One region of the Puerhibacterium sp. TATVAM-FAB25 genome, then DNA from elsewhere that is predicted to be linked to it. Evidence: riboswitches for the same ligand, from Rfam matches in the RefSeq annotation. Region 1 holds a riboswitch; each other region holds the start of a gene.
The links. A riboswitch is a leader RNA that binds a small molecule or an ion and turns the genes downstream of it on or off. The one in region 1 is predicted to bind S-adenosylmethionine.
Positions count from the first base shown of each region.

Region 2: it holds a riboswitch for S-adenosylmethionine, as region 1 does, so the genes downstream of both, U5M74_RS12505 (hypothetical protein) here and U5M74_RS03585 (cobalamin-independent methionine synthase II family protein) in region 1, are expected to answer to the same signal.
Region 3: it holds a riboswitch for S-adenosylmethionine, as region 1 does, so the genes downstream of both, U5M74_RS09015 (F420-dependent oxidoreductase) here and U5M74_RS03585 (cobalamin-independent methionine synthase II family protein) in region 1, are expected to answer to the same signal.

Region 1 is NZ_JAXUAK010000002.1:268,300-278,251, forward strand. Features, by position in the region: gene U5M74_RS03550 (16S rRNA (uracil(1498)-N(3))-methyltransferase) at 93-872, opposite strand; gene dnaJ (molecular chaperone DnaJ) at 916-2,040, opposite strand; gene hrcA (heat-inducible transcriptional repressor HrcA) at 2,063-3,109, opposite strand; gene U5M74_RS03565 (hypothetical protein) at 3,363-3,581, shown strand; gene U5M74_RS03570 (DUF3097 domain-containing protein) at 3,648-4,529, shown strand; gene U5M74_RS03575 (hypothetical protein) at 4,569-5,513, opposite strand; gene U5M74_RS03580 (DUF4870 domain-containing protein) at 5,725-6,297, shown strand; gene U5M74_RS03585 (cobalamin-independent methionine synthase II family protein) at 6,407-7,624, opposite strand; SAM riboswitch class I at 7,634-7,732, opposite strand; gene hemW (radical SAM family heme chaperone HemW) at 7,844-9,127, opposite strand; gene lepA (translation elongation factor 4) at 9,127-9,952, opposite strand, start outside.
Region 2 is NZ_JAXUAK010000013.1:71,135-81,086, reverse strand. Features, by position in the region: gene U5M74_RS12525 (Z1 domain-containing protein) at 1-29, opposite strand, end outside; gene U5M74_RS12520 (DUF262 domain-containing protein) at 26-2,287, opposite strand; gene dcm (DNA (cytosine-5-)-methyltransferase) at 2,435-4,192, shown strand; gene U5M74_RS12510 (very short patch repair endonuclease) at 4,255-4,629, shown strand; SAM riboswitch class IV at 4,746-4,862, shown strand; gene U5M74_RS12505 (hypothetical protein) at 4,924-5,229, shown strand; gene U5M74_RS12500 (heme-degrading domain-containing protein) at 5,311-5,817, shown strand; gene U5M74_RS12495 (alpha/beta fold hydrolase) at 5,814-7,073, shown strand; gene U5M74_RS12490 (hypothetical protein) at 7,156-7,617, shown strand; partial or broken gene U5M74_RS12485 (MerR family transcriptional regulator) at 7,699-8,480, shown strand; gene U5M74_RS12480 (ATP-binding protein) at 8,526-8,954, opposite strand; gene U5M74_RS12475 (STAS domain-containing protein) at 8,944-9,279, opposite strand; gene U5M74_RS12470 (glycosyltransferase family 2 protein) at 9,280-9,952, opposite strand, start outside.
Region 3 is NZ_JAXUAK010000007.1:141,144-151,095, forward strand. Features, by position in the region: gene U5M74_RS08995 (dipeptide ABC transporter ATP-binding protein) at 1-529, shown strand, start outside; gene U5M74_RS09000 (NtaA/DmoA family FMN-dependent monooxygenase) at 526-1,986, shown strand; gene U5M74_RS09005 (NADPH-dependent FMN reductase) at 2,032-2,616, shown strand; gene U5M74_RS09010 (flavin reductase family protein) at 2,613-3,176, shown strand; gene U5M74_RS09015 (F420-dependent oxidoreductase) at 3,146-4,459, opposite strand; SAM riboswitch class IV at 4,794-4,909, opposite strand; gene U5M74_RS09020 (sugar phosphate isomerase/epimerase family protein) at 5,149-5,949, shown strand; gene U5M74_RS09025 (Gfo/Idh/MocA family protein) at 5,946-7,058, shown strand; gene U5M74_RS09030 (TetR/AcrR family transcriptional regulator) at 7,135-7,746, opposite strand; gene U5M74_RS09035 (hypothetical protein) at 7,890-8,036, shown strand; gene U5M74_RS09040 (HAD family hydrolase) at 8,225-8,896, opposite strand; gene U5M74_RS09045 (GntR family transcriptional regulator) at 8,923-9,720, opposite strand; gene U5M74_RS09050 (aspartate aminotransferase family protein) at 9,717-9,952, opposite strand, start outside.

The DNA.
Region 1 (9,952 bases):
CATCCGCAGCGCCACGGCGGCGCGGACCGGCCACGACCCAGCCCCGGCGCCACAGCCCCGGCGCCACAGCCCCGGCGCCTCGGCCCGGTCCCTCAGCCCCAGCGCCCGAGCCGCTCGCTGAGCAGCGCGACGGCGACCGGCCCGGCCGTGGAGGTGCGCAGCACGTGCGGCCCGAGCCGCGCGGCCGTGGCGCCGGCCTCGACCAGCGCGGCCAGCTCCGTCTCGGCGATGCCGCCCTCCGGCCCGACGACGACGAGCAGCTCCGGCACCGGACCGCCCGGCGTCGCCGCCGGCAGCGGCACGGCCGCCAGCGGCGTCGTCGCCTCCTCGTGCAGCACGACGACGGCGCCGCCCGCGGCGACGACCGCCCGGGTGCGCGCGGCGAGCTGCTTGGTGGTGTGCGCGTCGTCGACGGGCGGGAGCCAGGCCCGGCGAGCCTGCTTGGTGGCCGACCGCACGGTGGCCACCCAGCGGGCGTGCGACTTCGCGGCGCGCTCACCGCGCCAGACCACGACCGAGCGCTCGGACTGCCACGGGACGACGGCGTCCGCGCCGACCTCGACCGCCGCCTCGACGGCCAGCTCGTCGCGGTCGCCCTTCGCCAGGGCCTGCACCAGCGTCACGACGACGTCGGGCGCGGGCTCGTGCACGACGTCGTCGACCGTCAGCGTGAGGGTGCCGCCGTCGGCCTGCACCACCGTGCACCGCAGGCGGGTCCCGGCGCCGTCGACCACGTCGACGCGCTCGCCGGCGCGCTTGCGCTGCACGACGCCGGCGTGCCGGCCCTCGGTGCCGCCGAGCGTGTACGTGGCGCCCGGGGCGACGGCGGCGACCGGCGCGCCGCCGTCGGCGAGGAACACCGGCGCGCTCACGCGCCGCCCGCCGTCCGCTCCCCCGCGCCGGCCCGCGGGCGCGTCACCGGCCGCTCAGCTTGTCGCGCAGGCGGGAGAAGACGCCCGGGTGCGCGGCCGCGAGCCGCGGTTCGGGGCGCTCCTCGCCGCGCAGCGCGGCGAGCTGGCGCAGGAGCGCCGCCTGCTCGTCGTCCAGCGCGGAGGGCACCTGGACCTCCACGTGCACGTGCAGGTCGCCGCGCCCGCCGGTGTGCAGGTGGCCGACGCCGAGGCCCTTGAGCACCACGACCTGGCCGGGCTGCGTGCCCGGGCGCAGGTCGATCTCCTGGGCGCCGTCGAGCGTCTCCAGGTCCAGCACGGTGCCCAGCGCCGCCGCCGTCATCGGCACCGGCAGCGTGCAGTGCAGGTCGTCACCGCGTCGCACGAACGTCTCGTGCGGCTTCTCGCGGACCTCGACGTACAGGTCGCCCGCCGGCCCGCCGCCGGGGCCGACCTCGCCCTGCGCGGTGAGCTTGATGCGGGTGCCGGTGTCGACGCCGGCCGGCACGTTGACGGTCAGCGTGCGGCGCGAGCGGACGCGGCCCTCGCCGGCGCAGTCGGGGCAGGGCTCCGGGATGACGGTGCCGTAGCCGCCGCACGCGGAGCACGGCGCGGTCGTCATGACCTGGCCGAGGAACGAGCGGGCGACGCGCTGGACGTGGCCGCGGCCCTGGCAGACCTCGCACGTGCGCAGCTCGGTGCCCGGGCGCGCGCCCTTGCCGGTGCAGGTGGAGCACACGACGGCGGTGTCGACCTGCAGCTCGCGCTTGGTGCCGAACACGGCCTCGGCGAGCTCGACGTCCATGCGCACCAGGGCGTCCTGGCCGCGGCGGGCACGGGGCACGGGCCCCTGGGTTGTCTGCCCGCCGCCGAAGAACGTCTCGAAGATGTCCTGGAAGCCGAAGCCGGCGCCGAAGCCGCCGCCCGCGCCGCCGCCCGGCGCCGTCGGGTCCACGCCCATGTCGTACTGCTGGCGCTTCTCGGGGTTGGACAGCACCTCGTAGGCGCGCGCGACGTCCTTGAACCTCTCCTCGCCCGCCTCGCCGGCGACGTCGGGGTGCAGCTCCCGGGCGAGCTTGCGGTACGCCTTCTTGATCTGCTCGGACGTGGCGTCCCGCGGGACGCCGAGGGTCTCGTAGTAGTCGGCCACAGGTCTCTCTTGGGTCGGGGGGTCAGTGGGGCAGCACGCGCGAGAGGTACCGCGCCACGGCGCGGACGGACGCGATGGTGCCGGGATAGTCCATGCGGGTGGGCCCGATGGAACCGAGGATCGCGACGGGGTCGCCGCCCTCGTCGCCGGAGCCGTAGCCCGACGTCACCACGGACGCCTGGGCGAGCCCCTCGAGGCGGTTCTCGTGGCCGATGCGCACGGCGACGCCGTCCACGGCCATCTCCGTGAGCAGCCCGAGCAGCACGACCTGCTCCTCGAGGGCCTCGAGCACCGGGCTCAGGCCCTGCTCGAAGCGCATGCTCGCGCGGGCGAGGTTCGCCGTGCCGGCCAGCACGATGCGCTCCTCGTTCTCCTCGCCGAGCGTCTCGACGACGGTCTCGGCCACGGCCGTGGCGAGACCGACGAGCGTCGGGTCGAGGCGCTCGACGACGCGCGCGAACGCGACCGGCAGGTCCGTCAGGCCCTTGCCCGCCGCGGCGGCGTTGAGCCGCGCGCGCAGCTCGCCGAGCGTGACGTCGTCGAGGACCGGGCCGTCGTCCGGGTCGGCGGGGCGCGGCACCTCGAGGTAGCGCTGCTCGACACGGCCGGTGTCGGTGATGACGACGACGAGCAGCCGCTCGGCGCCGACCGGCACCAGCTCCAGGTGGCGCAGGCCCGAGCGCCGCAGCGACGGGTACTGCACCACCGCGACCTGGCCCGTGAGCTGGGCGATGAGCCGCCCCGCGCGGGTCAGCACGTCGTCGAGGTCCACGGCCTCGGACAGGAACGTCTCGATGGCGCGCTTCTGCGGCGACGTCAGGGGCCGGACCTCGGCGAGCCGGTCGACGAAGAGGCGGTAGCCCTTGTCGGTGGGGATGCGCCCCGCCGAGGTGTGCGGCTGCGCGATGAGGCCGGCCTCCTCGAGGGCGGCCATGTCGTTGCGGATCGTGGCGGGCGAGACGCCGAGCCGGTGACGCTCGGTGAGCACCCTCGAGCCGACGGGCTCGCGCGTCGAGACGTAGTCCTCGACGATCGCGCGCAGCACCTCAAGACGGCGTTCCTCGCTCACGAGCCCTCCTTCCCGCGGGGCAGCTCTTAGCACTCCTGCCTTCCGAGTGCCATCCTACGCGGGGGCGCCGACCTCGCCCGTGCCCCGTCGGTCACAGTGCGTCGGGCACGGCGCGTCGGGCACGGCGCGTCGGGCACGGCGCGTCGGGCACGGCGCGTCGGGCACCGCCTGAGGTACCCAGGCCGGAGGTCCCGCCCCGGAACCGGTCGGATGACCGATCCGCTGGCCTACCTCAGAGGCGCAGCGTGGAGCCATGAGCGCTGAGCTGTACCACGACACGTTCCGCCGGCACGAGGCCGAGGTCGCCCGCCGGCTCGAGCTGCGACGCCGCGCCGCCGAGCGCACCGCCGCCCCGCCCGCGGTGCGGGGCACGGCGGCCGGCGCACGGGCCCGGCGCGCCGCCGCGGGCCCGCTCGGGGGCGCGCTGCGGGGCGCCGTGCGCGGCCTGGCGACCCGCTACCACCACGCGTGACCCGCCCTCGTCGCGCGGGGCGTGTCGGTCGGCACCCCTGCGCGGCGTCGTCCTAGGCTCGCCGCCGTGCACGACCGCTACGGCTCCGACGTCCTCGCCTCCTCCGGCTCCAGCGTGCCCGGGCGCGTGAACGCCGTCCAGCACCACCGCGCGCGGCCCACCTCGCGACCGCAGGCCGCCGAGCCGGGGCTGGTGGTCGAGGAGGTGCAGACCGGCTGGGTCGGCGCCGTCGTGCGGGTCGAGAAGTCCGGTGGCGTGCACCTCGTGGTGCTCGAGGACCGCGCCGGCCGCACCCGCTCGTTCCCGCTCGGGCCGGGGTTCTGGGTCGACGGCGAGCCCGTGGTCCTCACTCCCCCGGTCACGTCCCGTGCGCCCGTCGCGCCGGGCCGCACGGCGTCCGGCTCTGTGGCCGTGCAGGGCCAGCGGGCCCGCGTGGCGCGCGGCTCGCGCATCTGGGTCGAGGGCAAGCACGACGCCGAGCTCGTCGAGAAGGTCTGGGGCGACGACCTGCGCGTGGAGGGCGTGGTCGTCGAGATGCTCGACGGCGTGGACAACCTCGCCGAGGCGCTCGCCGAGTTCGGCCCGACCCGCGAGCGCCGGGTCGGCGTGCTGGTGGACCACCTGGTGCCCGGCTCGAAGGAGCAGCGGCTCGCGGACGTGGCGCTGCGCACCGTGCCGGCCGGCACCGTGCTGGTGCTCGGGCACCCGTACGTCGACGTGTGGCAGGCGGTGAAGGCGGAGCGCCTGGGGCTGGAGCGCTGGCCGGTGATCGAGCGGGGCACCGAGTGGAAGCGCGGCGTCCTGCGCGAGCTGGGCTGGCCCGCCGCCGAGCAGGCCGACGTCGCGCGCGCCTGGCAGCGCATCCTGCGCAGCGTGCGCGACTACCGCGACCTCGACCCGGCCCTGCTGGGGCGGGTCGAGGAGCTCATCGACTTCGTCACGGCCTGACGGTACGGCACCCGGTCCGACACCCGGTCCGGCGCCCGGTCACACGGCCACCCGGCGGCCGTTGAGCCGCGTGTGCACGTACGCGCCGAGCAGCACCGCGACCGGCACGGCGACGAGCAGCCCCACGCCCAGGAGCAGCGCGCCGACGACGACCGTGACGGCGCCGAGCAGCGCGGCCAGCAGCGTCACCCCGAGGTTGCCCGTCACCTGCCGCACGCTGGAGCGCATCGCCGCCACGGCGTCGGCGCCCTGGTCGACGACGAAGTAGAGCGAGTAGTACAGCAGGACCGCCGCCACGAGCACGAGGATCCCCCCGAGGAGCGGGAGCAGCCCGAGCACGAGGTTGACCAGGCCCAGCAGGATCGCCAGCAGCACCACGTTGCCCGCGTTGCGGAGGCGGAAGAAGTCGCCGAGGCGCACCCGCCCCTGTCGGGCGGCGACCACGGCCCCCTGGACGAGCAGCGCGTACAGGACGAAGGCGACGATCTGCCCGACGGCGGAGACAAGCACGTCACCGAACGTCATCGCGGCGGCGGCGGCCGTCCGCAGCTCCTCGGGGTCGGCGTCGCGCACCGCGGAGACGCTCTCGCGGAGCTGGACGTTGGTGAGCGTCTGGACGACGGCGGCCAGGACGCCGACGAGCAGCGTCGCCAGGAGCCACCAGCCGGCGCTGCGGCCGAACGCCGACCACGCCCAGGAGTACCCCGTGCCGGCGGAGACCGGCCCGCCGTTGAAGCGGTCGCCGTACCCGCCGTACCCGCCGTACCCGCTGGGGCCGGCGCCCGGCGGGACCGGGGACGCGGCGGGCACGCCGTACTGCCCGTACCGCGGCTGGTCCGGCGGGCCGTACCCGGGCGGCGGGCCGTACCCGGGCTGCCCGGTGGCCGGCTGCTGCGGGGCGCCCGGGGGCGGCGGCTCGCCGGGCCGCGGCGGCTCGGGCCGGGACGGGTCCTGCGGCGGGACGCCGCCGGTGCTCTCGCTCATCGTGATCCCCTCGCGGTGCGGTCGCGGCCCCCTTGCGGCCACTCTCGCGCGCCGCGGCGGCCCGTGCCACCCTGCCGCCCGGCCTGCCCACGACCGCCGCGCTGACCTGCGGCGCGGCTCTGCGCGACGGGGCCCCACGGCGGTACGTTGGGCGTGCGGGGTCGGTCGGGAGGACCGGTCCGCGCGCCCACCGACGTCCCCAGGAGGCATCGTGTCCGAGCCGTCAGACCGCCCCGTGCCGCCGGGCGGTCCCGAGCAGCCCGCGCAGCCGGGTCCCGGGGCGCCGCAGCCGCCGTACGGGAGCCCGCAGCCGCCGCCCGCCGGCGGGCCCTACGGCCAGCAGCCGCCGTACGGGTCGCCCTACGGCCAGCAGGGGTACGGCCAGCAGGGGTACGGCCAGCAGGGGTACGGCCAGCCCACGCCGCAGCAGCCCTACTCCGGCTACGGACCGCGCCCCATGACGCAGGGTGACGAGAAGACCTGGGCGATCCTGGCCCACCTCGGCGGCGCCTTCCTGTCGTTCCTCGTGCCGCTGGTGATCTGGCTCGTGTTCCGCGAGCGCAGCCGGTTCGTCGACCAGCACGGCAAGGAGGCGGTGAACTTCCAGATCACCCTGGCGATCGGCTACGTCGCCAGCGTGCTCCTCATCCCACTGTTCTTCATTGGGGCACTCACATTTGCTGGCGTCTGGGTCTGCTCGGTGATCTTCTCGATCCTCGCCTCGGTGGTGGCCTCGCGGTCCGAGCCGTACCGCTACCCGGTGAACATCCGCGTCATCCGCTGAGCACCGCGGCCCGCCGCCCGGCGGGGTGCCGCACCGACGAGGGCCCCGACCGCGTGCGCGGTCGGGGCCCTCGTCCGTCAGCCTCGTCGTCGGACCTGCCGGCGGGCGGTCAGCCCCACAGGCGGCGCGAGGCGATCTCGGCGCCGCGCGCGAGCGTCTCGAGCTTGGCCCAGGCGATCTGCGGGTGCACGCGCCCGCCGAGGCCGCAGTCGGTGGAGGCGACGACGTTCTCGCGGCCCACCAGGCGGGCGAAGCGCTCGATGCGGTCGGCCACCAGCTCCGGGTGCTCCACGACGTTGGTCGCGTGCGACACCACGCCCGGCAGGATGACCTTGCCCTCCGGGAGCGTGCGGTCCTCCCAGACGCGCCACTCGTGCTCGTGCCGCACGTTGCCGGCCTCGAAGCTGTACGCGCCGGCGTCCACCTGGAGCACCTGGTCGACGATGTGCTCGAACCCGAGGTCGGTGGTGTGCGGGCCGTGCCAGGAGCCCCAGCACACGTGCAGCCGCACGCGGTCGGCGGGCAGCCCGCGCAGCGCGTGGTTGAGCGCCTCGACGCGCACCTGCAGCCAGCGCTGGTAGTCCTCGACGGCCGGCTCGGGGTTGACCTGGTCCCACGACTCGGCGAGCGACGGGTCGTCGATCTGCAGCACCAGCCCGGCGTCGAGGATCGCGGTGTACTCCTCGCGCAGCACGTCGGCCCAGGCGTAGAGGAACTCCTCCTCGCTGCCGTAGTGCCGGTTCGAGATGCGCGCGGCCGAGCCCGGCGACAGCGCCGCGACGAAGCCCTCGGCGGCGCCGGCGTCGCGCACCGCGCGGACGAGGTTGTCGACGTCGGCGGCGACGTCGTCCTGCCCGACGTACCGCAGCGGGCCGGTGGCCGTGGGGAACGCCGGCGGCGGCAGGTCGGGGTCGGCCAGGTGGATGCCCGAGCGCGGGTCGGTGTACGCCTCGGCGAACGCGGCGAGGTCGCGCCGGTCCAGGAAGCTGGTCAGCTCGACCGCACCGGGCTGCGACCGCTTCGGGGCGTCGAGGTCCGGGTCGTCGACGAGCTCCAGGCCGCCGGTGCGGTCGAAGGAGTAGGTCCACCAGGCGCCGTAGTCGATCGACTGCGTGCTGGCGTGCCCGTACTCGCCGTCGTTGACGACGTCGATCCCGGCCTGCACCTGGCGGCGCACGACGCCGGCGACGGCGTCGCGCAGGGCCTTGCGGTGCTGCTCGGGGGCGAGCGCGCCGTCCGCGCGGGCGGCGTTGGCCTCGAGCAGCTCGGGGCTGCGGGGCAGGGAGCCCACGTGGGTCGTGAGGATGCGGTCGGTGCTGCGGAGCATGCCGGGTCCTTTCCATCGGTCCTGGCGGTAGCACCGAGGGTGGCCCGGGGGCCCACCGGGTTGCTGCGGCGTCGTCGAGCCAGGTCTCTCGGCCGCTCTGGATGGGGTCGGCCCTATCTGACCACGCCGGGGCGCCGGACGGCGGTTCCTCACGGCGGCGGGTCCCCGACGGGGGCGCGGCGCACCGCCGTCGTGCCCCGGCCCGGCCCGGGCCGGGGCCTAGTCGGTGAGCTCGCGCACGACCGCGTCGGCCAGCAGCCGGCCGCGCAGCGTCAGCACCGCCCGGCCCCGGACGGCCGCGACGCCGTCGAGCAGACCGCGCGCCACCAGGCCCGCGACCGCGCGACGGCCGCCGTCGGACAGCACGCGCAGTTCGAGGCCCTCGCGCAGGCGGACGCCGAGCAGCACCCGCTCCAGCGCCGCCTCGCCACCGGTGAGCAGCTCGCGCCCGGCCCCCGGGGAACCGCCGGCCTCCAGCATCGCGGCGTAGCGCCGCGGGTGCTTGACGTTCCACCAGCGCACGCCGGCGCCGGCGTCCGGCGCCGCGGTCCCGGCGGCCGAGCCGGCCGTCCCCGCGGCCACGTACGAGTGCGCCCCCGGCCCGATCCCCCACCAGTCGTCCCCGCGCCAGTAGGCGAGGTTGTGGCGGCAGGCGCGCCCCGCGCCGCGGGCCCAGTTGCTCACCTCGTACCACTCGAACCCGGCGGCGGCGAGCAGCTCGTCGGCCAGCTCGTACTTGGCGGCCTGGTCGTCCTCGTCGGGCAGGGTCAGCTCGCCGCGGCGCACCTGCGCCGCCATCTTCGTGCCCGGCTCGACCACGAGGGCGTACGCCGAGACGTGGTCGACGCCGGTGGCGAGCACCGCCTCGAGGGACGCGCGCCAGTCGGCGAGCGACTCCCCCGGGGTGCCGTAGATGAGGTCCAGCGAGACCTCCAGGCCGGCGTCGCGCGCCCAGCGCACGGCGTCGGGCACGCGCCGCGGGTCGTGCGTGCGCTCCAGGGTGGCCAGCACGTGCCGCACCGCCGACTGCATGCCGAACGACACGCGGGTGAACCCGCCGTCGGCCAGCGCACGCAGCGACCCCGGCGTCACCGAGTCCGGGTTGGCCTCGGTGGTCACCTCGGCGCCGTCGGCCAGCCCCCAGGCGTCGCGCACGCCGTCCAGGACCCGCACCAGGTCGGTCGCGGGCAGCGAGGTGGGCGTGCCGCCGCCGAAGAACACCGTGCTCGCCGGGCGCGGCGTCACCGCGGCGTCGGCGAGGACCTTGCGCGCCAGCTCCACCTCGCGCAGCGCCGTCGTCGCGTACGCGACCTGGGAGGCGCCCCCGCCGAGCTCGGCGGAGGTGTAGGTGTTGAAGTCGCAGTAGCCGCACCGCACCGTGCAGAACGGCACGTGCACGTAGACGCCGAACGCCCCCGTGCGGGGTGCGTCCGGGGCGTCCGCCGCCCAGGCCGGCAGGGCGCCGTCGGCCGGGACGGGGACTCCGTCGGGCAGCGCAGGCACTACTTCTTCTTGTCCTTGGCGTCCTTGGCGCCGCCCGAGTCGCTGGAGAGGGCCGCGATGAAGGCGTCCTTCGGGACCTCGACGGACCCGATGGTCTTCATGCGCTTCTTGCCCTCCTTCTGCTTCTCGAGCAGCTTGCGCTTGCGGGAGATGTCGCCGCCGTAGCACTTGGCGAGCACGTCCTTGCGCATGGCGCGGATGGTCTCGCGGGCGATGACCCGGGCGCCGACGGCGGCCTGGATCGGCACCTCGAACTGCTGGCGCGGGATGAGCTCCTTGAGCTTGGCGGTCATGGCGACGCCGTACTCGTAGGCCTTCTCCTTGTGCACGATGGCGCTGAACGCGTCCACCTTGTCGCCCTGCAGCAGGATGTCGACCTTGACCAGGTCGGCCTCCTGGTCCCCCGTGGGGTCGTAGTCGAGGGAGGCGTAGCCGCGGGTGCGGGACTTCAGCTGGTCGAAGAAGTCGAACACGATCTCGGCCAGCGGCAGCGTGTAGCGCAGCTCGACCCGGTCCTCCGACAGGTAGTCCATGCCCTGCATGGACCCGCGGCGGTCGGTGCACAGCTGCATGACCGTGCCGACGAACTCGCTCGGGGTGAGGATCGTGGCCTTGACCACCGGCTCGCGGACCTGGCGGATCTTGCCGCCGGGGAACTCCGACGGGTTGGTCACGTTCACCCAGGTGCGGTCCTCGAGCTCGACGTCGTAGATGACGTTGGGCGCGGTGGAGATGAGGTCGAGGTTGAACTCGCGCTCCAGGCGCTCGCGCACGATCTCCAGGTGCAGCAGGCCGAGGAACCCGACGCGGAAGCCGAACCCGAGG
Region 2 (9,952 bases), on a different contig from region 1:
GTGCCGTAGGGCGTGCTGCTCTCGTTCACGACTGCTGGGCGGCCTCAGGAAGACCGACAAGGGTCTTGAGGCCGGACGAGCCGAAGCGCTCCCGCAGCGCGCGGTCCGCCTTGTCAGCGTCCACTCCGACCAGCTCGAGCAGCTGACCGACGACGAACCCGATCCAGTCCCACTGCTGCTTGGACTGATTGCGCGCAGGCTTGCCCCAGGCTGCCGAGGCCTCGAGAACATCTGGCGCCACACTCTCGAACGCGTCCGTCAGATCGTCACCGAGCACGGCAGCCGCTGCGGTCAGGCCGATGAGGCTCGCGACGAGTCGGAGCTCCTGCCACTTCCCTGAACCCCTCTCGCTGCCGCTTCGGAACGACTTCGACCAAACCTCGGCTGGTGCCGCATGAGCATCGAGGCCGTGGTCAATCAGGAGCATCAGCTGGCGCACGATCTCGGGGTTGCGGAGGTGATCTCGCTTGTTCTCGCTCACGCGGTGGAGCAGCGCGTTGATCTGGCCTGCGGTCGAGCGGGTGATCGCTGTGACACCGGGCTCCTCAAGCAAGAGCGCGGCCGCGACCCACGAGAGAATCTTGGTGCGCTTGTAGCCGACGTCACCGAACGCGTACTGCGTGAGGATCTCACCGGTCGATCGAAGGTCGTCCCAGTCGTCGACGAGGAAGTCGGCGACAACCTTCACGTCCTTCGAGTCGCCTGCGGTCACGAGAAGCGCTCGCATCAGATGGAGCTCGTGGTAGAGCGCGTTGCGAATCTCCTCGGCGTTCAGGTGCTTGCCCTGCTTGTTGTAGAGAGAGAAGACTTCGTGGACCTGCGCCGTCGTCACCTTCTTGTACTTGATGACTGGAACCTTGTAGGTCGAAGCCATCTCGAAGATGTCGTTCACGGGCAGCGGCTGCCCCTGGATCTCGATGATCTCTTCACGGATCTCGCAGTAGTACTTGCCGCGAAGTTTTTCCCGGTCGCCGGTCAGCGGGTTGCGGCTGTCTGCAGTGTCGGTTGCCCGGAGCGGGAATGGGAAGTGATTCTGCCGCTCCACCTGCGCTGTCAGACGCTGCTTCTCGTGCTTGGCCCATAGCGCCTTGAACTCGGGGTAATTGCGCCTGAACAACTCGAGCGCCCCGGGCTCGGACCATTCGTCGGACTTCTGCTTCACGACCTCGACAGCGTGCGGGTGGGCACCGATGAACCGGAGGACTGACGTGAGGCGCTGCTTCCCGTCGACGACCTCATACTCGGTGCGTCGATCGACCACCTTCTCCAAGATGATTACGGACGGCAGGGGGATGCCCCGAAGGATCGACTCGATGAGCCGCTGAGAATCCCCGGTCGGCCAGACGTCAGCACGCTGGTAGGAGGGGCTGAGGTTGAGCTGGCCGTAGCGCGCACGCTGCACAAAGTCCTGGATCGGCCATGTCTCTGCCGTGGCGTCAATCTGGCCACTCTGCTCGACACCGTCGTCCTCCGCCGCGTCCTCCCAGGCGTCGGACCACTTCAGGGAAGCGCTCGTGAGAGTCTCCGTGCCTTCGACGGTCCGCTCCATCGCAGCCGCGAACTCTTCGCGGAGTGCCAGAGCGCGGTCGAGCCGCTGGGCGAGGGAGTCGAGGAGATCCTCCGGCATGGCGGAGACTTCAAGGCCAAGTGCGCCGCTGAGGCTCGCGTCGAACGCTGCAGGTGACGTCTCGTCGAGCGGGGACGGCAAATGAAGCCACGCCTGGACATCGGCGAGACGCTGGCGCCATGAGCCGTCGTCGAAGCGGACGTCCTCGGCTGCGAACCTCTCGTGGGGCTCGTCGAAGTCCTCGGGCACCGGCCCTGGCTCGCTGAGCCGCGCGAGGTAGTCAGCGATGTTCTGCTCGAGCTCGGTGGCGTCCTGCGGCATGAAGGGTTCCTTGTCGTGCGGTTGCGATCCCTGGTAGGGATCCGGTGTTCGAGAGGCAAGAAGTCGTTCTACGAGGCTGGCGGACTCGTCCGCCGATACGGCTCGAAGCCGCGCGAGAGCCACCGCATCGACGAGGCGGTTCATCCCCTCGAGCGTGATCGTGTCTCCGGTCGACCTGCAGCGGTCGTCCCAGGCGACGTCGACGGCGTGGGCAATCTCCTCTGCGCAACGGTGCTTGGTCCGGGTCTCGCGGAGATCGAGTCCTACAGCGGAGCCGAGTGCCTCGAGCGCGGAGCGCTTCTCCTTGCTCCCAGGACCAAGGGGCTCGGCAGGGATGCCGGCAAGCAGGTACATCCTTGCCACCGCTGCAGACTTGGAGGTGGCGCTGGCGTACTCCACCAGCAGTCCCCCTTGCTCAGCCGCGTGCCGCATAGTGCTGGAAACAGTACACATCGCCCGCCGCGAGCGACTCGCATCGTGTCGCGGCGCCGAGGCGGCGAGAGGGTGAACTTTCCGCCGTTCAGGACGTCGCGGTCCGGGGTTTGCATGACGGAGCGCCAGACCTCCGGCGCGCTGGCCGCGAGCCCGGCCGGCGACGCGCGACGCTGTGGATCACGGACTAGCTCTGCCCGTCACCCGGACGTATCATCGCGTCCTCGGTGCGTACCTCTGGGGGTCGGTTTGTCCACGTTTAGGTTCGTCGATCTCTTCGCAGGTATCGGCGGGTTCCATGCCGCCCTCAGCGCGCTCGGCGGTGAGTGCGTCTACGTCGCGGAGATGGACGACGACGCGCGCGCTGTGTACAAGACCGCATGGCTCGCGGATGTCGCCGAAGATTTTCCGTTCACCCGGGACATCAACGACGACGTGCCGCCCCTGGACGACGTGTCGACGATCGCGGAGCTCGCCGAGACTGCTCGCCGTGCCGGTGGCGGAACGTTGAAGCACATCCCTGACTTCGACGTCCTCGCTGCCGGTTTTCCCTGTCAGGCGTTCAGCAAGTCTGGTCACCAGAAGGGTGTGCTCGACGAGACGCGCGGAACGCTCTTCTACAACATTCTTCGGATCGTGGCGGAGAAGCACCCGAAGATCGTCTTTCTCGAGAACGTGCGCAACCTCGTAGGCCCCAAGCACAGGGACTCGACGTTCAGGACGATCGTCGAAGCGCTCCGTGGGGTTGGCTATGTCGTGAGCGACAAGCCGACGCTGATCTCGCCGCACAAGATCGCGAACCATCTCGGCGGAGGGCCGCAGGTTCGTGAGCGCGTCTACATCATGGCGATCCGTCGCGACCTCGCGGTGAACGAAACTGAGTTTCCCGGGTTCGACTTCGGGTCTTGGGATCCTACGACGTGGCGCATCGCCGAGACGAAGCTGTGGGACGAGGCGCCTGCGGCGATCAGCGAGGCGTGGCTTCGTTCAGCGGACCCGGAGACGGCCGCACGCCTGGCGAGTCTCTGCGACGTCGATGGCCGAGACCTCGCGGTCGCCGACGAGGAGTGGGTGGCCCCCTGGCGCGACCTCTTGGCTGCTGTCGTGAACAACGGCCTTCCGGACGGTGCCGTGCCGTTCCCTGGACATCCGATCTGGTTCCGTGTCGCAGAACCGACGTGGCGAGCGTCGCAGTACGCGGAAGCGGCGGCCATGGGGCAACCGTGGAAGGCGGATTTCGTCAGGAAGTCAGTGAAGTTCCTGGACGACTACGCCACCGAGATCGATGCGGCGGGCGCGCGCGAGGAGATCCTCGCTCTCGGCAACAACAGTTGGAAGAAGCTCGAGTGGCAAGCCGGCGACGCGCGCTCTCTTGACGAGTGTCTGATTCAGCTTCGCCCTTCCGGCATCCGGATAAAAAAGGCGACGTACGCCCCTGCGCTCGTGGCAATCACGCAGACGCCGATCCTCGGGTCAGACATGCGCCGGCTGAGTCCGTACGAGGCCGGGCGTCTCCAGGGATTCCCGGACCGCGTGTATGAGGCCATGGCGCGGTTGCGGCACGACGGATCCAGAAAGCCGGAGCAGTGGGACCGCGCCTTCTACAAGCAGTTCGGCAACGCCGTCCACGTCGGTGCGGTCAAGTTCGCGCTCGTCCAGTTCATGGGTCACCACTTCCGATCCGCACTTCCGGACGACCCCGCGTTGGCCGGTCTCTATGAGGCGTGCTCGCAGACTCGTGTTTGGGATGAGACGGTCGCGCCGTCGATCGGCACGCCGACGTTCCATCAGCCCGATCTCATGAGGATCCTGGAGCCAGCTGCCGAGACCGCCCGCGGCTCCGACGTGCACGTCGAGGCGCTTGCGAGCTGACGTTGAATCCGCAGTTCGTCCCAGCGCACCCTGGTCCGTCCTCGGCTGTCGTGTCGCGGCGGATGAGTACGGCTCGCCGCCGCGACACTGCGCCCGAGCTCGCGATACGCCGGCAGCTTCACGCCCGTGGGTTGCGATATCGCGTGGCCTACCCCGTCCCAGGGCAGCGACGCAGGACGATCGACATCGCTTTCACGCGAAAGAGGATCGCTGTCTTCGTCGACGGATGCTTCTGGCACGGATGCCCGGAGCACGGGACCAGACCTCGCGCCAACAGCGACTGGTGGACGAGGAAGCTGACGGCGAATCAGGTGCGCGATCGCGATACCGATCGGGTGCTGTCAGCCATGGGTTGGAAGGTGCTCCGCTTGTGGGAGCACGAGAGCCCTGCCGCCGCCGCTGAGAAGGTGGTCGCAGCAGTCGCCGCGGTCGGCTAGCTCTCGTCTCGCGCCTCCTGGGCCGCCTCCCCGATCCCAGCAGCCCTTCAGCGCTGCCTCGCCGCGCTTGAGCGTCCTTGCGTCACCGCCTTGACCTGCACTACCGTCCGCGTCCAGGTCACGAGCGATCAGCGATACGCCCTCCGCGTGCTGGTCCGGCAACCGCGCCCCTCGCGCACGGTGCCCCAGGAGGAAGACCGGCCCGCCGGCAACCGCCGCGGGAAGTGCGAGGCAGCTCTCGCCGGCGGCTCGTTCAAGCCTCGGCGACGGCTCCTCCTGACGTGGGAGGCACCCATGACGTCTCGTTCCGCCGAGCCGCACCCGGACGACGACCTGCTGCCCTGGTTGCACGTGAAACCGGAGCACCAGCACGGCTACCACCCGACGATGTTGCGCATGGAGGCGCGTCGTCGGGCGGGGCAGGGCCCGGGCGCGGTGGGCAGGTTGCGGCTGAGCTCCTGGCTGCGCGACCTGCGGGAGCTCAACGCCGTCGTCCTGTACGACCCGGACACTCCGGACGGGTTCCATCTCGTGCCGCGGCTCGCGCAGGACGGCCAGGGGATGGTGCGCCGACCCGGTCGCCCGCCCGCCACGGAGTGACCGGGCGAGTGGCCGGCGAGCGCGGACAGCGCGCCCGCCGGTCACCCGCCGAACGTCCGGCGCCCGTGCCACCCTGGACCCATGACGACCACCCGCGCGCACACCTCCGGTGACATCGACGAGACCGACATCGCGACGGCCATCGCCCAGGTCGAGGCCGAGGAGCGCGACCTGGTGCTGCCGCGGTTCACGCACGATGACGCCTGGCGCCTCGGCTGCCTGCTGTTCGAGCTCGCCGCCGAGCGCAACCACGCCGTGACGATCGACGTGCGCAAGGGCACCCAGCAGGTGTTCCACGCCGCGCGCGAGGGCACCACGCCCGACAACGACACCTGGGTCGAGCGCAAGGTCCGCACCGTCTACCGGTTCGGCACGTCGTCGTACCTCCAGGGCCTCAGGGCGCGCGCCAAGGGCCAGGACTTCAACCACAAGCACGGCCTGCCGTTCACCGAGTACGTGGCGCACGGCGGCGCGTTCCCGGTCCGGGTCGAGGGCGTGGGCATCGTCGGCGTCGTCACCGTCTCGGGGCTGGCGCAGCAGGACGACCACGCGCTCGTCGTCGAGGCGCTGCACGCCTTCAAGGGGTGACGACGGCGGTGGCGGACGCGGGCGAGGCCGGCGCGGCGGGCGTAGGCGCCGCGGCGGGCGACGTCGGGCCCGAGGAGCTGGGGCGCCTGCTCGCCCGCGTGCCGGAGGGCTGGACCCGGTTCCAGATCGCGGGGCGGCCCTGGGCGGTCAGCCGCGTGGCGCGCGGCGACGGCCGCACCGTGACGCTGGAGGCCGAGCAGCTCGGCGGCGCCGACAGCTTCGGCGCGAACGTGTGGTTGACGTCGTCGGGCCCGGTGCTGCGGCCGTGCGAGGTCCCGGCCGAGAAGGTTCTCGGCCTGCTGCGCGCGCTGCCCGCGCCCGCCGATGAGTTCGGCATCCACCCGCCGTCTTCCCTGCTGACCGCAGCGAACCGACGACGGAGGACGACGATGCCCGAGCCCACCACCCGCACCCTCGAGGTCCCCGGTGCGGTCCTGACCTACGACGTGCGCGAGCCGGCCGCGCCGAGCTCGGAGCGCACCCTGGTGCTCATCGGGTCGCCGATGGGCGCCGCCGGCTTCACCACCCTCGCCGGCCACTTCGACGACCGGCGGGTGGTCACCTACGACCCCCGCGGCGTCGAGCGCAGCACGCTGACCGGCGACGACCCGGTGACGCCGGACACGCGCGCGGACGACCTGCACCGGCTGGTGCAGGAGGTGGGCGGCGGCCCGGTCGACGTCTTCGCCTCGAGCGGCGGCGCCGTCGAGGCCCTGGCGTGGGTGGCAGCGCACCCCGACGACGTGGCGACGCTCGTGGCGCACGAGCCGCCGCTGCCCGCGGTGCTGCCCGACCGGGACCTGGCGGCCGCAGCCATGCGCCGCAACCACGAGATCTACATGGCCCAGGGGTTCGGTGCCGGCATGGCGCACTTCATCGCGATCGTGAGCCACGAGGGCGAGTACACCGACGAGGTGGTCGCGATGCCGGCGCCCGACCCGGCGATGTTCGGCATGCCCACCGAGGACGACGGCTCGCGGGACGAGCCGTTGATGGGCATCAACATGCGCACGTACCCGGACTGGGAGCCGGACCTCGAGGCGGTGCGCGCCGCGCCGACGGTCGTGGTGCCCGCGTACGGCGAGGAGTCGCGGAGCGTCATGACCGGCCGCGCCGCGATCGCCTTGGCCGAGCGGCTCGGGACCGAGCCGCTCGAGTTCCCCGGCGGCCACGACGGGTTCCTCGGCGGCGAGTACGGGCAGACCGGCCAGCCCGAGCCGTTCGCCAAGCGGCTGCGCGAGGTGCTGCAGGGCTGACGCGCGCAGGGCCCCGCGGGTGTCGCGAGCGCGCGGCGGCAACCACTGCACGTGCGACCGGCCCCGCTGGAAGACTGGGGCCGTGGGCGAGCAGAGCAGCGAGCAGACACGCCGGGACGACTGGGCGCAGCGACGCACCGAGGCGGCGCAGGTCAAGGCCGAGCGGCTGCGCGCGAAGCAGGACGCCGAGCACGCCCACGCCGCCGCGATGCTCGAGGCGTTCGTCGACGTCGCGCGGCGGGTGGGCCTCGAGCCGGAGCCGCTGCGCGTGCGCGGGTACGGCGGGCGCGGCGAGGCGCGCACGCCGCTGCGCGGCTGGTACCTGCGGGTCGACCGCACCGCCGCCGTCGGCACCGACGCCGAGTTCTACGTGCTCACGGCGCCGCTGTCCGTCGTCGACCGCCTGCGCGGCGTGCACCCGCGCCCGCAGCGGCCCCCGCTCGTGCTCGGCGCGGGCGGCAAGGACGGTGACTCCATCGAGCTCGGGCAGGCCCTCGACCGGGTGCTGCCGGGTTGGCGGTCCGTGCCCCCCGCCGGGCTCTGACCCGCGGCTCCGCCCCGAGCGACGGACGGCCGCCCGAACCCCCTTGCGGTTGACGCAGCGTCAACTCCTACGGTGGCCGGCATGGACTGGTCGATCCAGGAGGTCGCGCGCCTCGCCGGCGTCACGAGCCGCACCCTGCGGCACTACGACGCCGTCGGGCTGCTGCCGCCGAGCCGCGTCGCGGCCGGCGGCACCCGTCGCTACGACCGCACGGCGATCGTGCGGCTGCAGCGCATCCTGCTGCTGCGCGAGCTCGGGCTCGGGCTCGAGGCCGTGGGCCGCGTGCTCAGCGAGCAGGCCGACGAGGCCCGCGCCCTGCGCGACCACCTCGACGGGCTGCGCCGCGAGCGCGACCGGATCGACCGCCAGATCAGGTCCGTGCGCCGCACCCTCGTGGCGCTGGAGACCGGCCCGGGCACCGGGGACGACGACAGGGAGACGATCATGGCCGCCGACATGCTGGACGGGTTCGACCACACCGAGCACCGGGAGGAGGTCGAGCAGCGCTGGGGCCGCGACGCGTACGCCCGCGGCGACGCGTGGTGGCGCGGGCTCGGTGCCGAGCAGCAGCAGGAGTTCCTGCGCGAGGTGGGCGAGCTCAACGCCGACTGGCAGGCGCCTGGCGGGACGGCGCGGACCCCGCGGGGGAGCGGGCGCAGGCGCTCGCCGGGCGGCACGCGGCCTGGCTGGCCGGCATCCCCGGCACGCCGGGGCACGCCGAGGGGCGTCCGCCGGCCGAGTACGTGCTCGGCCTGGCGGAGATGTACGTCGCCGACGAGCGGTTCGCGGCCAGCTACGGCGGCCCCGAGGGCGCCGCCTTCGTGCGCGACGCCCTCACCGCCTGGGTCGAGGCGCACCGCTGAGCGGCACCCCCCGAGCGGCACGCCGCTCAGCAGCACGCGTCCGGTTCAGCCCTGCAGGACGTAGCCCCGCACGAGCCGCCACACGTTCCGGTCGCCCGTGCGCTCGAACGTGAACCGGTCCACCGTCCGCTGGATCAGCGCCAGCCCGCGGCCGCTCGTCGACGTGTCGGCGGGCAGGGCGCGGTCGAGGTCGACGGGCGTGGCCGCGCCGTCGTCCGTCACCTCGGCCTGCACGCCGCCGCCGCCGGCGGTGAGGTCGACCTCGACGTGGACGCCCTCGGCGACCGGGACCGCGTGCTGCACGACGTTCGCGACGACCTCGACGAGGGCGATCTCGAAGAGCATGCGGTCGGTGTCGGGCACGTCGGGCGCCGCCGCCCACAGCTGCGCCACGCTCTCGTGGACCGCGTCGAGGAGCTCGCCGTCGGCCGGCCCCTCGAGGCGCACGGTGACGGGCTCGGTCTCAGCCGGCACGGAGGGCCTCCTCGACGCTGGTGCGGGGCTGGAGCACACGGTCCATCGTCGTGAGCTCCAGGACGGTGACCACCTGCGGGGTCGGCCGCGCGATGCGCAGGTCGCCGCCCGCGGTCCGCGTGGCGCGCAGGCCGCCCACCAGGGCCCCGAGCCCCGAGGAGTCCATGAAGGTGGTCTCCGCGAGGTCCACGACCACCATCGGGCGGCCGCGCGAGACCGACCGGTCCACCAGCGCCTTGAGCTCGCCGGCCGACGTCATGGTGAGACGCCCCTGCGGCGCGATGACGGTGGCCCCGTCCTCGACGTCCTCGACCCGGAACTCCATCTAGCTCTCCTCTCCTGCGCCCTGGTACCCGCGGTACCGCAGGGCGCTGATGATCACGCTCAGCACGACCAGGTCGTAGGCGACCCACAGCAGGTTGACGGTGGTGCCCACCCACGGCGCCAGCCCCATCCCGGCGCGGACGATGCCGACCACCGCGGCCACCACGAGCAGCGCCATCGCGACCAGCTGCGGCCGCACGAGGCGCCAGGCGCCGCGGTTGCTGCCGCGGACCTTGGGGGTCACGGCGAAGCCCAGCGGGCGGCCGAACCACACGTTCGCCGCGGCGGTGACGGTGGCGCGGATCCACACCGGGAACAGCGCCAGGCTGTACTGCTGGCCGCGCCACGTGCGCACGCCGTGCGCCGCGACGAGGAACAGCAGCTGGCTCGCGATCTGGAAGGGGATGAAGCGGGCGAAGAAGTCGACCGACCACGCGGTGACCGGCAGCACGCCGAAGCACAGGAAGATGATCGGCGCGGCGAGGTACACGACGGCGGTGAAGCCGGACAGGTAGGACCACATCGTCGCGAAGTACATGAGCCGCTGGCCGCCGGTCAGGCCCCGCAGCCGCAGCGGGTTCTGCTTGAGCAGCACCTGCAGGGTGCCCTGGGCCCACCGCAGCCGCTGCGTGATCATCGTGCTCAGGTCCTCCGGCGCGAGGCCGAGGGCGAGC
Region 3 (9,952 bases), on a different contig from region 1:
GACGTTCGACCCCCGCTGGAGCACCGGCCGCATCCTCGTGGACGCCGTGCCGCTGGACCGCTATCCCACGGTCGCCGCCCGGCGCGCCCGGGCGGCCGAGCTCGTCGCCCTCGTCGGGCTCGACGCGGCGGTGCTCGACCGCTTCCCCCTGCGGATGTCCGGCGGTCAGCGCCAGCGCGTGGCGATCGCCCGGGCGCTGGCCGGGGCGCCCGACGTCGTGGTCCTGGACGAGGCGGTCTCCGCCCTCGACGTGACCATCCAGGCGCAGGTGCTCGACCTGCTGGCCCGCCTGCAGCGCACCCTCGGCGTCAGCTACCTGTTCATCTCCCACGACCTGGGCGTCGTGGGCCACCTGGCGGACCGCGTGCTGGTCATGAAGGACGGCCGCGTCGTCGAGTCCGGCGCCGCCGAGCGGCTGCTGACCGCCCCCCACCACCCGTACACCCGCGAGCTGGTCGCGGCCGTGCCCGCTCTCGAACCCGCCCGCGATATTGCCCGCGGGCCCGCCACCACCGGAGGCCTCTCATGACGAACGAGCCCAAGAAGCTGATCCTCAACCTGTTCGAGATGGCCTGCGTCAGCCACATCACCCACGGGCTGTGGCGCCTGGAGGGCAACAACCGCCACCGGTTCGCCGACCTCGACTACTGGACCGAGCTCGCCGAGATCTGCGAGGACGGCGGCTTCGACGCCGTCTTCCTCGCCGACGTGGTCGGCACCTACGACGTGTTCCGCGACGGCCCCGAGACGGCGCTGCGCGAGGGCCTGCAGAACCCCGACCTCGACCCGCTGCTGCTCGTGCCCGCGATGGCGGCGGCGACCCGGCGCCTCGGCTTCGGCGTGACCTTCTCGACGACGTACGAGCCGCCGTTCGCGTTCGCCCGGCGCATGTCCACGCTGGACCACCTGACCCGGGGGCGGGTCGGCTGGAACATCGTCACCTCCTACCTGCCCAACGCCGCCCGCAACTTCGGCCTCGACGGCGAGATCCCGCACGACCGGCGCTACGAGCTCGCCGACGAGTACCTGCACGTGCTCTACAAGCTGTGGGAGGGCTCCTGGGACGACGGCGCCCTCGTCCACGACCGCGAGCGCGGCGTGGTCACCGACCCGGCCAAGGTCCGCTACATCGACCACGTCGGCGCGCACCACCGCGTGGCCGGGCCGCACCTGGTGCACCCCTCGCCGCAGCGCACGCCCGTGCTGTTCCAGGCCACCGGCTCGCCCGCGGGCTCGGCGTTCGCCGGCCGGCACGCCGAGGTCCTATTCACCGGCGGGCGCACCACGGAGCAGTTCCAGGCCGTCAAGCGGTCGGTGCAGGACGCAGCCGTGGCGCAGGGGCGCACCGAGGACTCGGTGCGGTTCGTCGTGCAGGCCGGCGTCATCACGGGGCGCACCCAGGAGGAGGCCGAGGACAAGTGGCGCCTCTACCGGGCGCACACGAGCCTCGACGGCATCCTGGCCCACCAGGGCCTGCCGGTGGACCTCACCGCCGCGCCGCGGGACATCACGGTCGCCGAGGCGGTCGCCCGCAGCGGCAAGGACGTGGGTCGCTCTCTAATGGTGCCGCTGGACCGGACCGTGGGCGAGGTGCTCGACGGCATCCGCGCCGGCAACCAGGAGCGGTTCTTCGTGGTCGGCACCCCCGACGTCGTCGCCGACGAGATCGAGCGGTGGCTCGACGTGGACGGGATCGACGGCATCAACCTGCGGCAGTACCACTCGTTCGGCACGGCGCAGGACTTCGCCGAGCTGGTCGTGCCGGAGCTGCGGCGCCGCGGGCGGCTGCCCGAGGCGGGCGAGCACACGGGCGCCACGCTGCGCGAGCGCATCTTCGGCCACCCCCGGCTGCCCGAGGAGCACGTCGGCACGCGCTACCGCGGCGGGGCGCACCTCGGCGCCGACACCGTGCCCGTCGCCGTTCCCGTCGCCGGGCCCGTCAGCGAGCCCGTCGCCGAGCCCGTCGCCGAGCCCGTCACCGTCTGACGGCCCCTGAGCCCCCTGAGCCCCCTGAGCCCTCGAGGAGGACCCATGCCCTCTCCCCACTCCCCCGCCGTCGTCGTGCTGTCCGGCAACCCCCGTCCCGGGTCGCGGACCCTCGGCGTGGCCGAGACCCTCGGCCTCCGCGTGGCCGACCTGCTGGGCACCGACGACGTCGTGACCATCGACCTCGCCGCCCTGGCCGGCCAGCTCTTCGCCGCCGACCGCCCCGCCGTCGACCGCGCCCGCGACCGGCTCGCCGGCGCGGCCGTGGCCGTCGTCGCGACCCCCGTCTACAAGGCGTCCTACACGGGCCTGCTGAAGTCGTTCCTCGACACGTACGGGCCGGACGGCCTGGCCGGCGTGGTGGCGGTGCCGCTGGTGGTGTCGGGCGACCCGGCGCACGCGCTCGCGGGCGAGGTGCACCTGCGCCCCCTCCTCGTCGAGCTCGGCGCGGTGGTGCCCGCGCGGTCGTTCACCGTGACGGAGGCGCAGCTGGCCGACCCGGCACCGGCGGTCGACGCCTGGCTGGACCGGTGGGCGGGCGCGCTCGCCCGCGCCGTCGGGGCGCCCGCGGCCGCGGGCGCGCCCGCGGTGACGGCGCCGGTCGGCGCGGGGGCGGGGGCCGCTCGATGACCGCCGAGCGGACGGGCCTGGCCGCCCTGGAGCGGCTGCTGACCGAGCACGACGAGCCGCACCTGACGCCCGAGGCGTTCAAGGCCGTGTTCCGCCGGCACCCCGCCGGCGTGGCCGTCGTCGCGCTGCTCGACGACGACGGCCCGGTCGGCTTCACGGCCACGTCCGTCATCTCGGTGTCGGCCGCGCCGCCGCTGCTGGCGTTCTCGGTCGCGTCCACCTCGTCGTGCTGGCCGGCGCTCTCGCGCACCCGCACCCTCGCGGTGAGCTTCCTCGCCGACGGCCAGGACGACGTCTCCGCCCGCTTCGCCACGCACGGCATCGACCGCTTCGCCGCCGGCGGGTGGACCGCGCTGCCGACCGGCGAGCCGGTCGTCGACGGCGCGGTCTCCTGGGTGCGGGCCCGCGTCGTGCAGCGCACGCCGGTGGGCGACAGCTACCTGGTGTCGCTGCGCGCCCTGGAGTCCGGGGTGGCCGAGGTCGAGGCGGGCGACGCGGCGTCGCCCCTCGTCTACCTCGACCGCACCTATCACCGGCTGGGCGAGGACACCGCCATCTGACCGGCCGCCACCTGGCCGGCCGTCCCGGGCCGCCGCCGCGCCGCGCCGCGCGGTGCGCGGCCCGGGGCTTCCGGTGGGGCCGCCGGCGCCGGTGCGACCGCCGTCGGCGCACCGCCCGCGGCCGGCAGCCCGAGGGCCGTGCGCAGCGTCGTCGCGGCGACCGGAGCGACCTCCCGGCGCAGGCCGGCCACCTCGAGCGCGGGCATGGCCTGGTCGACGATCGCGTCGAGGTCGGGGCCCAGGGACGACGGGCGCAGCACGAAGCCGTCGACCGCGCCCACCTCCCGCCACGCGCCGACCAGGTCGGCGAACCCGCCGGCCGTCCCGGCGAAGACCAGCGCCCCGTGCGCCACCCCGGGCCCCTCGAGCGTCTCCACCAGCTCGAGGCGCGCCTGCGCGCTCGCCCGGTCCGCCGACAGCACCACGTAGGCGTCGGCGAGCACCCGCGGCGGCACGTCGCGCCCGGCCGCCGCGGCGGCCGCGTGCAGGCGCTCGCGCAGCTCGGCCGCCCGCCCGCGGTAGCCCACCGCGACGCGCACGACGTCGGCGACCCGGGCGGCGAGCGGCAGGTCGGCCTCGGTGCGGACCCGCACGACGACGGGTGGACGCCCCTGCGGCGAGGGCGCCACCGGGTCCGCGTCGCGGCGCACCGCGAACCGGACGCCGTCGTGCTCCACGGCGTGCCGACCCTCGGCGTCGAGCCGGACGGCGCCGACCCGCCCGTCGCCGGCCCAGTGCCGCGCCACCGCGTCGGCGTCCGCGGCCGCCTGCTGGGCCCAGGCGTCGTCGCTCGTCGCCAGCGTGGGCGGCAGGCCCACCTGCCAGCCGACGCGCCCCGCGCTCTCCCGGTCGGCGCTCGCGATCGCCGCGGCCACGTGCGCGGCGTCGACGTGCACCGTCTCGACGGCGGCGACGAGGCCCACCCGCGTCGTGCAGGGGGCCACGCGCGCGGCCGCGACCGCGGCGTCGAGGCGCCCGGTCAGCCGACCGCGGCCGGGGTGCAGCAGGAAGCTCTCGTCGAGGGTCACCAGGTCGACGCCGCCCAGGTCGGCCCGGCGCACGAGCTCGGCGAAGCGCCGCCCGTCGAAGGACCGGGGCGCCTGCGGGCCCCGGGCGCGCTGGGCGCCGGGGCGGGCGCCCGCCGCGCTGAGGTCGACGCCCACGACGACGTGGCGGTCGGCGTCCGCCGCGGAGGACCGGGGCTGGTCGGGGTGCTCCAGGCGCTGGGGTTGGTGGGGTGGCCTGGGGTGCTGGGGCGGCTCAGGGTGCTGGGGGTGCGACACGGGGAGGCTCCGATCTCGGCGCGGTCGAAGGCGCGCGCCGCGCGGCCCGGGGGCCGGTGGCGCGGCGCGGGCGGCGCTGCGGGAGGGTGGGGTCCGTCCGGGCGCCCTCGGGCGCCGGGTGGCGCGGACGGCGGGGCGTCCGGCCAGGGAGGATGAGGAGGATCGGGAGGATCAGGAGGATCGGGTCGTCAGCGGGGGACGACAGCACATTCGCCGCCGGGGCAGGGTGTCGCGTCCCTGCACGCCGCCGGAGACGAGCCGTAGGGCCTGCGCGACCGCCGTCGGGCGCGTGGTGCTCCTGGTCATCCTGCTCCTCCTGGCGCCCGCCGGGGCGGGCTCGCGTGTTGCCCCACCGCCGGGCGGCGGTGGGCCTGGTCCTCACCCGGGGCACCCACCCACGCGGGGGGTTGCCGTCCGACGAGCCGGGGCTTGGCGTCGGAGCTCATGACCTGTCGTGCGGGCGTCGCCGTCGACGGCGGCACCCAGCGCGACGCCCGCAAAGTACGGAGCGGTGACCACCGTGTCAACGGTTCGCCAGGGGTTCTCAGATGACGGACCTCGCGTCGTGGAGACCCTCGCGCAGAAACTATCCAGTGTGCAGTTTTGCCCCTATGCTCGACTTCCACCGGGTCCTGCAGGACTTCTGCACCATGCCCGGCGGAAGAGGCAGCAGACCGAAGGAGCTCCTGATGTCCCTCATCTCCGTGCAGCTGTACTCGCTGCGCGACGCCATCGCCGAGGACCTGGACGCCGCCGTGGCCCGGGTCCGCGAGATCGGCTACGAGCACGTCGAGCCGTACGCGTTCGTCGACCGCGTGGCCGACTTCGAGCGCGCGCTCGCCGCGACGGGGCTCAAGGCCCCGTCGGGCCACGCCGCCGTGATCGACGCCCCCGACCCCGACGTCGTCTTCGAGGCGGCGGCGCGCCTGGGGATCGGGATCGTCATCGACCCGTTCGTCCCCACCGAGCGCTGGCAGACCGCCGACGACGCGCGGCGGATCGCGGACCGGGTCAACGAGCTCACCACCCGGGCGGCCGCGCACGGCCTGCGCTTCGGCTACCACAACCACCAGTGGGAGTTCACCAACAGGGTGGACGGCCGGCCGGTCTTCGAGCTCTTCGCCGAGCACCTCGCCCCGGAGGCCGTGCTCGAGGTCGACACGTTCTGGGCGACCGTCGGCGGCGCCGACGCCCCGGCCGTGCTGCGGTCGCTCGGCGACCGCGTCGTGGCGATCCACGTCAAGGACGGCCAGGTCTCCGGCGACATCGCCTCGGTGCTGCCGTCCAGCGAGAGCGCCCTCGTGGTGCCCGACGCCCTCCGGGCCGCCTTCGAGAACCAGACGCCCGCCGGCCAGGGCGACGTCGACGTGCCGTCGATCCTCGCCGCCGCCCCCGAGGCGATCCGGGTCGTGGAGTTCGACGCCTACGGCGGCGACGTCTTCGAGGGCATCGCCGAGTCCCTCGCCTGGCTCGAGGAGAACGACCGGTGAGCGGGGCGGGCGCCCCGGTCGGGGTCGGCATCATCGGGGCCGGCAACATCTCGACGCAGTACCTCGAGAACCTCACGAAGTTCGCCGACGTCGAGGTCCGCATGGTCGCCGACCTGCTGGTCGACCGGGCGCGGGCGCAGGCGGAGGCGTACGGCGTCCCCGCCTGGGGGACCGCCGAGCAGCTGCTCGAGCGCGACGACATCGAGATCGTCGTCAACCTGACCGTCCCGGCCGTGCACACCGAGGTCGGGCAGAGGATCGTCGCGGCCGGCAAGCACGTGTGGAGCGAGAAACCGATCGCGACGGACCACGCCTCGGCCGTCGAGCTGCTCGACGCCGCCGCGTCGAAGGGGCTGCGCGTCGCGTGCGCGCCGGACACCGTCCTCGGCGCGGGCATCCAGACGGCGCTGCGGGCCATCGCCCGCGGCGACATCGGCGAGCCCCTCACCGCCACCACGATCTTCCACGTCCCCGGTCCCGAGGCGTGGCACCCGGACCCCGACTTCCTGTTCGCCCGGGGCGCCGGCCCCCTGTTCGACATGGGGCCGTACTACGTGACCACCCTCGTGCACGCCCTCGGCGCGGCGACGCGCGTGCAGGCCGTGTCGTCGAGGTCGCTCGAGCGGCGCACGATCGGCTCGGGCCCGCGGGCGGGCGAGACGTTCCCGGTCGAGGTGCCCACGCACCACGCGGCGCTGATCCAGTTCCGCGGCGGGCAGTCGGCGCAGTCGACGTTCTCCTTCCAGCACGCGCTGCCCCGCGCGGGCTTCGTGGAGATCAACGGCACGCTCGGCACCATCGCACTGCCGGACCCCAACACGTTCGAGGGCGACTCCACCCTGTGGCGCTACGGCCAGGACGCACCGACGACCATCCCCGCGACCGGCTCGACGTGGGGCCGCGGCACGGGCGTCGTCGAGCTGGCCCGCGCCGTCCGCGAGGGGCGGCCCGAGCGCGCCTCGGGCGCGGTGGCCCTGCACGTCCTCGACGTCCTGCTCGCGATCCGCGACGCGGCGGAGACGGGCAGCGCCGTCGAGGTCGCCTCGACCGTCGACGCGATCCCGCCCCTGCCGGAGGACTTCGACCCGGCGGAGGCGACGTTCGCCTGACGCCCGACGCGGCGCGACCAGGGGCCGGACCCGCCGGGGTCCGGCCCCTGGTCGCGTCAGCCGCCCGGCGGTCGCGTCAGCCGCGAGGCGGAGGAGGCGGGACGAGCCGCTCGAGGAGGCTCAGGACGCGCGCGCCGTCCACCGCCTCCGGGTCCAGCAGCCACTGCACCTGCAGGCCGTCCGACGCGGCGATGGCCAGCGAGGCCAGGTCCTCGGGGTCGATGTCCGGGTCGATCCGCCCGGCCTCCTGGTCCGCCCGGACCAGCCCGGCGAGCTCGGCGCGCACCCGGGCGAACCGCTCGCGCACGAAGGCGCGCGTGGCGGGGTGGCCCTGCTGCGCGGCGTCCGCCATGAGCACCGTGTAGAGCTGCACCAGCCCGGGGATCGAGCGGTTGCGCTCAGCGCTGTCGCGCATGTCGCCGACCGCAGAGGTGGGCTGTTCGCCCGTCCCGGCCCGCCGCCCCTCGTGCTCCTCGTACACCGCGACGAGCAGCTCGTCGCGGGACGGGAAGTAGTGCCGCAGCGCCGCGTGCGAGATCCCGAGCGACTCCGCGACCGACCGGAGCGAGGACGCGTCGACCCCCTTCTCGGCCACCATGCGGATGACCTCGTCGAGGATCTGCGCGCGGCGGGCCGCGCCCTTCGCGTAGCCACGGGGTCGCCCGCCCTGGTCCTCCGTCGCCGTCACGGTCCCAACCTACCGAGCCGGGCGTGGCGGCCTCCGCCGGGACGCGATCTGCCAGGTCGGACCTGCGGCGTCCCTGGTGGTGCGGGTGCGACCGCAGGGGCGCCGAGGTAGCGTCGAGCCAACGCGATCGAGAGGAGATGACGATGGCACGACTGGTGAGCGGGCTCATGAAGTCCGCGCTGGCCGCGAAGGCGCTCCAGATCGCCAAGCGGGAGATGGCCAAGCCGGAGAACCAGCGCAAGGCCAAGGAGCTGTTCGCGAAGGCCACCCAGCGGCGCAAGCACCCCTGACGGCGCCCGGCACTGCCTGGCGAGCGGCGGAGCGATGCAGGTGCCGAGCTCCCGCCGACCGGCCTTCTCGGGCCCGGGAACCTGCGGGTTCCCGGGCCCGAGCGCGTGCGCCCCCTTGGCGGCGTCCCGTCCGGGCTGCGCGCTCCGCAGGGCGGCCGCCCTGCCTGCCGGGCGCGGGGGCTGCCGGCTCATGCCATCGCGGCGCTCTCCAGCCCGAGCATCCCGATGACCTCCGTCAGCCCGTCCGCCCGGCGCAGGCGCGGGTGGCGGGCGACCGTGCGTGGCAACACGGTCCCCGGCTCGACGCAGAACGTCCGCATGCCGGCCCCGAGCGCCGCGGTGACCCCGGTGACCGAGTCCTCGAGCACCACGCAGTCACCGGGCTCGACGCCCAGCTGCCGGGCGGCACGAAGATAGGGCTCCGGGTGCGGCTTCTGGTGAGCGACGACGTCGCCGGTGACGACGACGTCGAACCCGGCACGGGCGCTCAGGTCCTTCACCGCGTCCAGCAGCGCGCCGACGCCGGTCGCGTAGGTCGCGGTCACCAGCCCGACCGGGATCGACGTCGCCAGCACCTGCGCCAGGAGGTCGCGCGCCCCGGGACGCCACGGCATCGCCGCCGCGGTCTGCGCGCTGACGGCTCGGTGCAGCTGCTCGGCGACCTCGCCCTGGGGCAGCGGGACGCCGCGGCCGCCGAGGTGGTCCGCCAGGCGCGGGATGGCCCAGCCCACGATCCGGTCGTCGTCGGCGGCGGACCAGGGCACGCCGTGCGCGCGTGCCAGGTCGCCGGCGGCCCGGGACCACGCGCCCTCGGTGTCGACGAGGGTGCCGTCCATGTCGCAGAGCAGAGCCGCTGGCACTGGGTGACCTCCGGGTCGTCGGAGCGTCAGCGGCCGGCCGTGCGGCCGGGCGCGACGTATCCGAGCTTGTGGGTGTGGATGCGGGTGCGGTCGGCACGGAAGAGATCCGTGGCGAGCTCGATCGGCGTGCCGTCGGCGTCACGGGCGACGCGGACGACGCGGAAGACGGGCGCCCCCTCCGCGATGCCCATGTGGGCGGCCTCGACGGCGTCGGCGCCGACGACGTCGATCGTCTCCTCGGCCAGGTGCGGCCGGAGGCCGTAGACCTCGCTGAGGACCCGGTACAACGACGTCGACAGGTCGTGCTGGAGCAGCCCGGGGGCGAGGTGTGCCGGCACCACCGACGTCTCGAGGGACCAGGGCACGTCGTCGGCCTCGCGGGCCCGCACCACCCGCACCACGTGGGCGCGGCCCGGGCCGTCCGGGTGGCCCGCGGTGGTGGGGAGCCGCAGGGCCCGCGCCTCCCTCGGCGACGCGACCGCCAGGTGCGCGGCCAGCACCGTCGTACGACAGGTCAGGCCCTGCCGGCGCAGGATGTCGGGCACCGACTCGGCGGTGTCGACCTGGCGTTCGATCTTGCCGTCGGAGACGAACACTCCCCCACCGCGGCCGATGGTGCGCCGGATGCGTCCCTCCTGCTCCAGCACGCCGAGCGCGCCGCGCAGCGCCGAGCGCGTGACCCCCAGCCGCTCGGCCAGGCGACGCTCGTCGCCGAGGCGCTCGGTCGCCTGGTACTCCGCCTCGGCGATGAGCCGCCGCAGCCGGACGACGACGTCCTCGAGCACCCCGACCTCCTCGCCGGGGCGACGCGCGGCCCCGATCACCCGGCCAGGGTACGGAGGCAGCGGTCGAGCGCACCGACGAACCAGTCGATGTCGCCGTCCCCGTAGGCAAAGCTGGGCCGGAGCTTCAGCACGTTCCCGCCTGGGCCCGCGACGGAGGTGAGGACCCCGAGCTCTCGCATCTCGTCGATGACGCGCAGCGCGAGGGCCTTGTCCGGCTCGCGCGAGTCCCGGTCGGTGACGATCTCGACGCCGATGAACAGCCCGGCGCCCC